Regions from separate parts of the Pseudoalteromonas sp. Z9A4 genome, predicted to be linked through region 3. Evidence: riboswitches for the same ligand, from Rfam matches in the RefSeq annotation. Region 3 holds a riboswitch; each other region holds the start of a gene.
What was found. A riboswitch is a leader RNA that binds a small molecule or an ion and turns the genes downstream of it on or off. The one in region 3 is predicted to bind cyclic di-GMP.
Positions count from the first base shown of each region.

Region 1 (4,185 bases), on a different contig from region 3:
TTTGATGTTAATTTGCAGAGCACTTTGGCATTAAACATTTTTAATTTTACCGGCTATTGCGATAATAAAATCCTTGGTTGGTCTCAAACACTTTATGGAGTGGGTTGTGGGTAAGACATTTAGTTACGATGCGCTAGATGACGATTTTGTTGAAGACGAGTACGAAATGCTCGGACGTAATCAACACGATAAGAACAAGCAAAAGGTTAAAAAGAAGTTGGAAGACTACCTTGAGCAAAAACGCTTGCGTAAAAATCTAGGCGAAGACGATTTAAGCGATTACACCGATTAAATTTCACTAGTATAAATAAAATACCAATTAATATTGAGAGTTTAAATGTGCAGTTATGCGTATGTTTAAGTTTCAATAGTATTGGCAATAAAGAGGCCTTGCGCCTCTTTATTACTTTTCAAAGCGTACTTTTAGCCTGTGCTAATGCTTTTTGAATTGTAAGTTCTAGCTTTTCGGGTTTAGTAAAAGGTGCATAACGTTTAATTTGTGTACCATCTGCGGCAATTAAAAATTTAGTAAAATTCCACTTTATTTTACGTGTTAAAAAACCAGGTAAAGCCGATTTTAAATAACGAAATACAGGATGTGCATGCTCACCGTTTACATCTACTTTGGCCGCCATTAAAAAGCTCACACCAAAATTAATTAAGCACCCTTGCTCTATTTGTGTTGCGTCTCCGGGTTCTTGTTGACCAAATTGATTGCACGGAAATCCCAGAATAACTAAACCTTGGCTGGCATACTTATTGTGCAAAGCTTGCAGCGACTCGTATTGGTAGGTAAATCCACATTTACTTGCGGTATTAACAATAAGCACAACCTTCCCTTCAAAATCATTAAAGTTGATCGGTTGACCCTGTAAGCTTGTTGCGCTTAATTGATGAAATTCGTGCATATTGGCGTCTTTTTTATTGTTGTTAGCCGCATTTTAACCTGAGTGCAGTATTTCATAAAGTATAAAGATCGCACTAATTTAAAATTAGAAATAGCCCCATACCGGCAAGCGTAGTGTAATAAATATTATGTGTTTTGTAGGCAACAATAATGGCGACTATTGCTGCGCTTAAATAAGGGTTTTGCCAGTTTAAGTTAATGCCATCTTCATTCAAAAACACGATAGGCACCCAAATTGCTGTAAGCACTGCCGGTGCACTAAAGCTTAAAAATTGCTGCATTTTAGGGCCTACTTTAAACGGCAAAGCACGGTGTAAAAATAAATAACGCGTAAAAAATGTAATGCATGCCATGAGTAAAATAGTCGTCATCATGGCGTTACTTCCTTTTTAGTGGTTAGTCTTGCTGTGCTGTAACCTGCGGCCATTGCCAGCAGCGCTGAGCAAACAAGCCATAACTCAAATCCTGTGCTTTTTAAAAGCGTTGCGCTAATGCCTGCTACAATTACCGTAACGAGTGAGGCCAAATTTTTAATGCCCGGAATAACCAAAGCTATAAACGTGGCAGCAATGGCAAAGTCGAGCCCTAAATTAGTTAAGTCGGGCAGCATTGTGCCTGCTACAATGCCAATTAACGTCCAAATATTCCATGCAATATAAAAGCTAAAACCAGCGCTCAATGCGTATATTAAACGTGTTTTTGTTCTGTATGCTTTTCTATGGTGAGAAAACGCAAACAGCTCGTCGGTTAAAACAAAGCTCACCGGTAAGCGCCAACGCATAGGTTGATCAATGACCTTATGACGCACAGCTAAACCGTATAAAAAGTGCCGAGAGCTAATAATAAATGTTGTGAATAAAATTGTGAGCAATGGTGTGTTGCCCGCCATAAGTTCAATCGCAACAAGCTGTGCAGAGCCTGCAAAGACTAATAACGACATTGCTTGGGTTTCTAGTGCACTAAAGCCATTTTGAATCGCTAAAGAACCACATAAAATACCCCAAGGAACAACGGCTAAACACAGAGGTAGCATATCTAAAAAGCCTTTTAAAATAGCTTTTTTAACTGGTTGCATGATATTTACTCGCACGGCTTGTAGAATGGCTCATAAGGATACCTTAATATTATGATGTTAAAGTAGTTAACGAATTAGATAATACTGTTTTTTTAAGGATAGGCGCAATGACGACGTTAAAAGTGTGGGATGGGTTTATTAGATGCTTTCATTGGTTTTTGGTTGTAAGTATTGCAGTGCTTTATTTTAGTATTGAAGAGGGCATGATTGAGCTTCATTTTGTTGCTGGCTTTTTTACTTTAGCACTTATAGTAACACGTTTAATTTGGGGTGTTATTGGTAGTAAAACCGCGAGATTAAGTGGGTTACTGCACTCTCCTAGAGCTATTTTAAAGGCGCTAAAAACACCAAGCGAATCGTTAGGCCATTCAGCACCCGGTAGCTGTATGGTGATAGTGTTTTTTATATTGATCATAACGCAACTTGTAAGTGGCTTAATGAGCAGTGATGGTATTTTAACTGACGGGCCGCTTGCTCAATATGTGTCTAGCGATACGATTGATTTTGCCAATTGGCTACATGAGCTGAATTTTGACATTTTACTTTATGCTATTGGCTTGCATGTATTAGCTATTATTGTTTATAGAATAAAAGGCAAACCGCTGGTTAAGGCGATGATCACAGGCTTAAAAGAGTTAAAAGCGGATGACTCTGAGGCTAAAGTAACAAAAGCGTCTTGGCCTGCGTGGTTAATATTTATATCTTTATTGGTGTTGCTGGTATTTACGTGGGCGAAAGAACCTTTAACTTATTTATTTAGTTAAAAACACATTAAACCAACCTTAAAGGGTTGGTTTTTGTTTTTGGTTACATTCTTTTGTTTGATTGTTATGCGAGGCCGAATTATAATCGCCGCATTGCTGGCAAACTAGCCGAAAGGTTAGGATGCAAAGTTTCCAAAAGCTATGGTAGCGGGACTACTGCATAACGTGTTGTTATGTATCACTTGCCCTCAGTGTATTTTTTGTGTATCCATAGTGTATGGATAAGATTTTGTAACTCTTAAGGTGTTGCCGTGTTTATGCATACGTCGTTGGCCTGTGGAAAGTGGTCAACAATAGGTTGCTTAAATCATCATACCCAATTGTTTATTGGCGATGTGGTGAGTGTAACCTTTTATGACATGCAAGGAGAGCTAGCTAGTTTATCATTTGATTACAAAATCACCTCGCTTGAACAAGGTGAACCTCACGCATGGCCACGTTTAGTTGCCGAGCATATTAACGTGCATGTACCCCTTGTTAGCGCAGGTAAAATGACCGAACAAGGTTTAATTGTTGCCTATAGAAACAATGAAGTTTTTGCTTTGCAAAGCAGTGGTATATGTAAAGCGCATGTCGATTTTCATTGTATTGCAAAATGCGATGAGCGTGTTGTTAATAACCTTGATACTTATGATTACGTGTACCCTGAAAATTGTGAAAACTATAATGCGGGTACAAAGGTATTGCAGCCAAAAACAGGGCATGTTTATCAATGTAGGCCTTGGCCATTTAATGAGTTTTGCCGCGCGAGTGACGATAAAAAGTTTATGTTCGAGCCCGGTGTAGGACAAAGTTGGGCTATGGCTTGGCAGCAAATATAAAGCTCAAGTGAATTATCTTCCCAAAGGTATAGCGGTTTTAGTAATGAAGCGTTTACCGTTTTAGCCCATCCAACTATTGGATGGGCTTTTTTATTTTTATGATAAACTGCAAATCACATTATTTTTTTAATTGGTTTTGTTGTGTCTCGTCCTGACTACTCTTTAAGTTTATTACCTAATTTCCCGATTGCTAAACTGCAAGCCCATACATTAAGTACCCACAATAAAATACGTACCGATAATTACTATTGGATGCGCGATGACGATCGCCAAGATGAGCAAGTACTTGCGCATTTACATGCTGAAAATGCGTACTGCGATGAACAGTTAGCTGCTATGAAGCCACTACAAAATACACTTTTTGAAGAGTTAAAAGCACGCATTGTAAAAGATGATAATTCGGTACCCGTTAAAGACGGGAAATACTGGTATCACTCAGAAGTTCGTGGTGATGATGAATACTCGCGTCATTATAGAAGTACAAGCATAAAGGCTGATAATAAAGAGCTTTTACTTGATGTGAATGTATTAGCTGAAGGATTTGAGTTTTTTGAGCTAGGAGAGGTCGCACTAAGCCCATGCGAGCAGCTTATGGCTTACTCTGAAGATACTGAAGGT
Region 1 is NZ_WTLA01000022.1:52,087-56,271, reverse strand. It holds gene GQR54_RS14895 (hypothetical protein) at 107-292, shown strand; gene GQR54_RS14890 (glutathione peroxidase) at 411-908, opposite strand; gene GQR54_RS14885 (AzlD domain-containing protein) at 982-1,281, opposite strand; gene GQR54_RS14880 (AzlC family ABC transporter permease) at 1,278-1,982, opposite strand; gene GQR54_RS14875 (cytochrome b/b6 domain-containing protein) at 2,090-2,746, shown strand; cyclic di-GMP riboswitch class I at 2,835-2,907, shown strand; gene GQR54_RS14870 (chitin-binding protein) at 3,004-3,567, shown strand; gene GQR54_RS14865 (S9 family peptidase) at 3,709-4,185, shown strand, end outside.
Region 1: it holds a riboswitch for cyclic di-GMP, as region 3 does, so the genes downstream of both, GQR54_RS14870 (chitin-binding protein) here and GQR54_RS15270 (OmpA family protein) in region 3, are expected to answer to the same signal.

Region 2 (4,185 bases), on a different contig from region 3:
TTCTTTGGTATTGATTGGCTCGGAGCTTATGAAATTATAATCGGGTTGGCAGTGTATCAATGTATCACGTCTTTATATTTGTACTTACCCCCATTACAAGTTTTATTTAAGACAACATATGAAACACTATTTGTAAATATAGCTTCTACCATGCTTATCTTACTTTCGGTCGTTTTCCTTTCTGATTTAACAGGTAAGTACTCGCCTTTAATTGGAATGTACCTTTCATTGTTATTTATAATACCTAAGTTTAATTATGCGCTTTGCAAAATTTTAGATATTAAAATTGGCTCCGTTTTGAAAGTAATAACAGGGTGTTTAATTTCTGCTGTAGGGATGTGTTTATTCGTAATATATATTCAGATTAATATGAATGTTGAGAATTTATATATACTAATTTTTATAGGTCTTTTTAGCTATAGCTTTATATATATAACTCTTTATTTAGCTAATATTATTGATAGAAAAATACTAGTTAACATAAAGAGTTTATAAACTAAATTCATTCACACTCAGATAATTGATGAGGCTGGAATGTAAGATCTCCATAATATGAAAATTTTGAGCTTTTAAAATCAACCGTTGCGTCATCAATGTCATAATTTCTTATGTCACATAAATGAGTATCTTCATTAATTTTAAAAGTAGAGTTAACGAATGTCACTTGCGCGTTAATTGCTTGTATAGCTGAACTATTAGCAGAGCTTATATAACAGTCAGTGCAGGTAAAATTATTATTCCATAGCTTGAAATTGTACCTTGCTTCTTTACCTGATGTAGAAGTGATATTTTCTAATGTAACATTCTCACCTTTTATATCTAAATCTGCATCTTTGCTATTTGATATAACAGTATTTTTTATTACTATGTTGCTAGTACCAGTATTAATCATTATACCGTCACCTTGTTGATAGCTACCACAGTTTTCAATACCACCAATATTATTAGCTATTGAAACTTTATCAATTAGAATATCTTTTGCTAAGCCTGCTATACTTATACCAGAAATATAACACGATCTTTCTAAGTCTCGAGATGATGTCAGACCATCAAATACAGAGTTGGTAATGCTGATGTTACTCGTGTTTGTTCCATTGATCCGTATGCCAGCTTTGTAATAACCTAAGCTTGTTAAATTATTAATTGAAATATCTGATATTACCTTAGTTGCATTGTAATCAATTTCTACGCAGCTCATAGTATTGTTTGCTGTTATATCTTCTAGAGTAATATTATTAACATTGTTGCTTTTAATTCTGAAACAGTGGCGAGTGTTTAGAAATGATATATTTTTAAATGTGATATTGCTTCTAGCTATTACAATTCCGGAGTTACTGCCTGAGTAATAGTTGAAATTACTCGTGAATGTAGCTCTTTGTGAACCTACCACTTCAACAGGGTGATCACCGTTACTTAAATAAAGTGCATCAGTTTGTTTATATAGACCTGGCTGCAATTCAACTTTATCAATAAGTGGATCGGCTAATAAATTATTTAACTGGTTGATTGATGCTGGGGAGGTTTCAGAATAGCCATTGCCGCTTCCTACTGTACTAATATAAGCAGTTTGGGCCTGTGAAACGAAGCTTGTTAAAAGAAATACGGAATTAATGAGAATAAATTTTTTCATTTTTATTACCTTGTTTAATTTGAAACTATTCGGTTAAATTTAAAGAATGAATAGGTAAACCAAGGTAATAACTAACAGCGAAACTGTTAGGTCTTATCTTCGCGGTAACCCCGCTACCATCATGAGTGATTAATTAAACACTCATATTAGGCCGGAAGCTTTGCGTCCTTGATTTTCACCAAGTTTGCCCTTTTCACTATGAGTTTTAATTATATCGGAAATGCGAATAAAGACAATGGTATAATTATTATTATGAACGTTTAATTAACAGTTCTTGTTTTAACACGATGATTTATCAGATATTAAAATATTGATAATTTTTAAGTATGTATTTAATGTAATTGTGGTGAATAATACTTTATTTTTAATTTAAACATGAGGTTACATGTGCTATCCTCTATTTCTATTTTTGAGCGTGTCGTCCAATTTAAATGTAAGTATAAGAACTTTCACATTGTAGGCTTGATAATTATTTTCTAACAATACTTAATAGCACTAATTGATGTTTTATTGTTATTAAATGCAATTAGCAATAGATTTTGTATTTGTTTTAGGTAATTGCCCGTTTTTATACACAGTATTGGTTTGACAATAATTAATAGGCGCAATCGGTTGAATCTCAGTTCTTCAAAAGTTTAATGTATGCTGAAACTTCAGTTTTTAAGGGATTTAATCTTTGTTTCTAAGGTTTTATATCAAGGATGTTATTTATATGAATACTTCAGTATTCCCAGAAAAAGAGAAAAGTATACATAGGCTACACGGAATTGATTTTTGTAGGGCCGTATTTATGATACTCGGCTTGTTTTACCATACGGCATTAATATACAACGATGGCTATGTATGGAGGGTATCCTCAACCGAGAGTTCGGTGGTCTTCAATTACATATCCGATTTTATTCATGCATTCAGAATGGAAGCGTTTTACATCATTTCAGGGTTTTTTTACTTTCTGGTTTTCACTAAAAAAAGTACCAATTTCCTGAATGAGAGGCTGTTAAGAATAATGCCTCCTTTGATTTTTTGTGGGCTCTTAATAAACCCAATAATGAATTACTTCAGTGACCAACGAGTTTATAACTGGGGGGAACTAATTTACTTTACGGATGGACAATGGTTGGGCCATCTGTGGTTTCTTGGTAATTTAATGGCATATTTTATTTTGACGTATCCTATATGTTCTTTTATCTTAAAAACAAATGAATTAAGTAAAAAGAAAATATTAATTTGTTTCTATTTTTTGATTCCATTTTTAAGTCTTTGTTCTCTTGCTTTTTCAAAAATAATGCTTTTAGATAATTTTGTTTTTTTTACATTTGATTCATTGTTTTACTATTATTTTTATTTTTTATTTGGGTGTGTGTGTTACAAAAATAGAGATGTATTCATTAGTATACTGAACTATAAAACAGCTTTTTATTCGGCTTTAATTTACTTTGTAATTTACCTCTTAATTAACTTTGACTATTTTTCTTTTTTGAAATCAGATTACATTAAGGGTATAACTAAATTATCTAGTGGTTTTCTAGTTTTAACTTTAATAGCAATAACTTACAATTTAGGTGTTAATGGTTCAAAATTAACGCGTAAGTTTTCTGATTCCAGTTACACAATATATTTACTACACCAACCATTGATAGTTATTATTTATTTTTTCTTTTTCGATGACTTTCACTTTCCGTTATTTTTAGAGTATGTATTAATAATATTATTAACGTTCCTAATTTCATTCTCGATACATCACTGGTTTTTAGTAAAAAACTCAACTTTACTTTTCTTGTTTAATGGTGTTTTAAAAAAGAAAACTTGATGCACTTAGAGTGACTTTATGGAAATAGGTTATCGCAATTGTAAATTTAAATATTATTTAAAAATAACTTTTATGAGATAGTAAACAAATGATTAAGCTACTACATTTATACAGAAAAATAACAAGCAAGTTACACATTATATTTTTTGGACGAATTTCACTTTTGAGAAAACTCGGAGGTAAAGTAGGAAATAATTGCCGTTTTATAGGCGAGATTAGTTTTGGTTCGGAACCTTACTTAATAAAAATAGGTGACAACGTGAGTATCACTTCAAGTCACTTTGTTAATCACGATGGAGGTGTTTGGGTTTTCAGACGAGACTTTCCTGAAATAGACGTAATTAAGCCTATAAACATAGGTGATAATGTTTTTATTGGAAGTCATTGTATAATTATGCCCGGCGTAACTATAGGATCTAATGTGGTAGTTGGGGCTGGTTCGATAATAACAAAAGACTTAGACTCTGATGGCGTTTATGCCGGTGTTCCGGCTAAGTATATTAAATCTTTAGCTGATTATAAAAAGTCTTCATTGGAAAATAACTTAAAAACTAAAGGTTCATTAACGAAAAAGAATTATTTGATAAATCATTATAAAATAAAATAAAATAAAATGTTATATGATTTCAATAAAAAGTCGAGATTATTTTACACTTACTACTCGCTTAACGTTAGATTACCAATAAATGTGCTTTCAGAGTTTGGCATATTAATTTTAATCGACGCTTTGTAAGCTAAGTGGTTT
Region 2 is NZ_WTLA01000001.1:93,331-97,515, forward strand. It holds gene GQR54_RS00385 (oligosaccharide flippase family protein) at 1-495, shown strand, start outside; gene GQR54_RS00390 (hypothetical protein) at 503-1,630, opposite strand; cyclic di-GMP riboswitch class I at 1,731-1,829, opposite strand; gene GQR54_RS00400 (acyltransferase) at 3,529-4,047, shown strand.
Region 2: it holds a riboswitch for cyclic di-GMP, as region 3 does, so the genes downstream of both, GQR54_RS00390 (hypothetical protein) here and GQR54_RS15270 (OmpA family protein) in region 3, are expected to answer to the same signal.

Region 3 (4,185 bases):
TATCTCCAGCAATATTTTGCTGTTCATTTATGGAACGAACTACATACTTAAAATCTTCACCTATATTTACATTTTCATTAGGAATTATATTAGGCTCAATTCGATCAGATGCAGCTAACTGCTGCATTTCCATCATTTTACCAAGCATCAATCGTTGACTTTCAATTGGGGACATTAGGGTTTCCTTTAAATTATGCTATTGCATCTATATCAATGCCGTATTCACGCATAGCGGCAAGTTTGTATCTTAATGCTCGAGTACTCACTCCAAGCGCTTCAGCTGTTTGAGTTCTATGTCCTTTAAAGCGACTTAGTAAACTATAAATATAATCAAATTCAGCTTGTTTCTTATTTTCTTTCAATTGAGATGAGCAAAAGGTAGCTGCCGCAGGTAAACAGTTAGGCAGATTGAGATCATCAGATTGAATCTCTGCACCACGAGCCATAACAAGCGCTCTTTGCATAACATTTTCAAGCTCTCGTACGTTTCCAGGCCAGTTGTAACAAAGCATAAGGTCTTCAGCTTGTTTACTAATATGATACTCAGATGAACCGTATTTCTTAATGAAATAATGAGCCAAAGGTAAAATATCATCTGTTCTATCACGAAGTGCTGGCCAACTAAGTGGCAATACATCTAATCGATAAAATAAATCTTCTCTGAAATACCCTTTTTCTACTTGCTCTCTTAGTACTTTATTAGAAGCAGCAATAATCCGTATATCTAGATTGATTTTTTGATGACTACCTAATCTTTCAACTTCACGTTCTTGTAAAACACGCAGTAACTTCGCCTGTAAATCAAGTGGTAGCTCAGTTATTTCATCAAGTAATATTGTTCCTCCATTTGCAAGTTCAAACTTACCTTCTTGGGAGTTAACGGCTCCTGTAAATGCGCCTTTATTATGTCCAAATAATATTGCCTCAAGCATATTTTCAGGTATTGCAGCACAATTGACCGCTACAAAAGGTTTATCTTTACGTTCAGAAGCTTTATGAATGAAATGAGCTAACTTTTCCTTACCCGTGCCTGATTCCCCGCTAATTAACACACTTGCTGATGTTTGTGCAGCCCGGTTAGCTAAGCGCAAAACTTGCTGTGACTTAGTCGATACAGCAATTAAATCTTCAACGCCGTTCTTCATTGAATTAGCATTACGAATAGTATTTTTTAGCTGTTGCTCAAAAAAAGGCTTTAATAAATAATCAACTGCGCCACCAATATTTATAGTCTTTGACGCAATTTGACTCTGCGAAGAATCAACAAGTGAGACTACTTGAGTAATCGGACACGTTTTGCGGATAAGCTTAATTAATTCAACTAATTCAATGTTTTTAATATCCGCATCAACAAAAATAAGCTCTGGTTTAATACTAATACAATGGCTTACTGCTTCAGCAATAGAATTGGTATGCAAAAATTTGAAGTTTTCAGATATAACTATTTCTATAAACTCAATATCCGGCTGCTGTTCACTTATCCATAAAAGGTACTTTTGGCTCATTTTATCCCCTACAAAACACATTAATTTGAATGTCGAAACAAACGAATCAAAACACGACGATTGGACGCTAGTCCTTTTTCTGAATTTTCGACAATAGGATAACGTTGACCATGAGCTCGCACTTCTAACATACCTTTAGGCAAACCAAATTCGACTAATCTTGAAGCTACATCATCTGCCCTTTCTTTCGAAAGCAGACGATTTGCTAAAGGAGAACCTACATTATCAGTGTGCCCATCAACCATGACTTTAGTTACACCTTTATCTAGCGAAACATAACGGACAAGATCTTTCAAAAAGTCTAAATCGTCCTGTTGATAAACCGTACGTTTACCTGTTTTAAAGTGAATTTCATGATCTCTTGCCTGCTTCCATGACAAAGGAGATAGATTAGTTAAACAATGTTGATATTGCTTAATAACATCACTACTGAAAATGTTTGTAAATGTCAGGCGTAATTGTTCATCTCCAAAACCTATAATACTATCAAGCCAACCACCTTGTTTTATTACTCTTAGTAAGGTGCTTTCATTAATATCAAATGTAGCTGTATTATTTGCAATATCCGAAGTGAATAAATTAAGTTGCGGAGGGGAAATACTTTTCGACTGCCAATCAGCTTTCTTAGAGTGGACTTGAACATCAGTTACAGTTTTATCTGGTATTAGCCATTTAAGAACTAATTTTTGGGGTTCTGCAGGAACGCGAATAATTTCTAACGATGCGTAGCTGTCAAAATTTTGACTCAACCGACAAGAAAAAGAACTTTCTTGTGTAGACCATAAACCTTTTTCATAAGCTTGAGTAAAAACCTGTTCTTTTGCTGTTGCATCATTAATTGTAAAAATTAAAAACAGACAACAAACTAAAAGTTTAATTGATGTGAAAATATAACTCATGAGTATTCCATACAACCTTGAATAGACCAACTAGGTCCTATTTAATATAAACAGCGAAATGTATAAAAATACATTTATAGTATTAAACGATGTCGCTAAGTTAATGTAGCCTCACGATCTTAGTTATCCCTTAGACTGGTAGCTTTGCGTCCTACACTTTCGTGAAGCTTGCCATTTAATTTACTTTAACTTTACTTTTATTACTTTTATTTTTTAAAAAGTGATAATTCACAACATGAAAAGTAACCCATATGGACTACTTTATTTTCAAGGTTATAGTTAATTAGAACCAAATGCAACTATAATTGCATTTAGTTCATCACTTATTCAGCATAACTAATAAACGAGATTAACCTAATGACCCGAGAACATTAACTCTCACAAAGTCTGGAATTTCGTTATAAGAAAGAACAACTAAGCCACCTTTTGTAAAACTCTTTGCATACCGAGCAAGCAAAGGCCTCAACTGAGGAATAACGATTAAAACGGGAGTCACCCCCCTTGTTTTCATGTCATCAACAAGTAAGGGCATCATCCGTTGAAATTGCCCTAATAAATTAGGATCAACAGGAAAGCTATCTAATGCCACTTTTCCTGCCTGCATCGCTTGATCTAGTGAACTTTGCATTGTACTTTCAAGCTTTTCATCAAGACTGTAAGCGGCAAGCTCTTCTTTATTACCCATCACCTGTTTTACTAATACATTTTGTAATGCGCAACGAACATCAGAAACCAATAAAATAGGGTCTTTTGTTACTTCAACACTATCAATTAAAGTTCCTGCTATAGTTACAATGTCTTTGATACTAATATGTTCTCGCAGTAATAACCGAATAACTTTCAGCTGTAAGTTAGTCGATAATGATTTTTCAAAAGTTTCAGCCAGACTAGGTGAAATTTCTTTCAATCTATCATTTAATCTCTGAACATCTTCGTAACTAAACAGCTCATCTAAGTGTTCTTTAATAATCTTACCAGTATGAGTAGCAATTACCGTACCAAGATCTACAACTGAATAACCCATATTTAAAGCTTTAGCTTTGCTATCGTCTTTAATCCAAACTGCTTCTAGTCCGTAAGCCGGATCGGTTGTAATTTCTCCGTCTAGAGTTCCATAAACATCTCCGGTGTTTAAAGCGAGTAGTTCTTTGGCATTTAAAAAACCGTTTGCAACGGGAACGCCTGTTAGATTAACTTTATATTCTTGAGGATTTAGCTTTAAATTATCTTTAATTCGGATTTCAGGTAATAAAAACCCTAATTGCTCTGACAGGTTTTTTCTTACACCTCGCAGAGTTTTAACCAGTTCCTCGCCTTTATTTTTATCAGCTAAATAAACAAGCCTGAACCCTAACTCCACTGACAATTTATCGACATGAGAAATATCTCCCCACTCTAAGCTAGCTTGCTGCTCACTTAAAATAGAGTCAGTTATTTGTTCAGCTTCGAGCAGATCTGTTGTGGGGAGTGACCTTTGTAATCGCCAAGAAACGTAGAGTAAGGGAATTGCAAAACCCAAAAACGCCACAGTAGGCATGCCTGGTACAATGCCCAGGACTACCATAATTAAAGCTGCGGTAAAAATAACTCGTGGAGATGCAAGCAGTTGTTTACCAACTGTTTCACTCATATCCCCTTCATCGTTCATTCGCGTAACAATGATAGCCGCCGCTACAGCAAGTAAAAGTGAAGGAATTTGTGCTACAAGGCCATCACCAATAGTAAGTAATGCAAAGCGCTGAAAAGCTTCAGCTAAACTAAGACCATGCTGGAATGCACCA
Region 3 is NZ_WTLA01000023.1:47,758-51,942, forward strand. It holds gene GQR54_RS15260 (flagellar hook-basal body complex protein FliE) at 1-175, opposite strand, end outside; gene GQR54_RS15265 (sigma-54 dependent transcriptional regulator) at 192-1,505, opposite strand; gene GQR54_RS15270 (OmpA family protein) at 1,526-2,404, opposite strand; cyclic di-GMP riboswitch class I at 2,506-2,587, opposite strand; gene flhA (flagellar biosynthesis protein FlhA) at 2,754-4,185, opposite strand, start outside.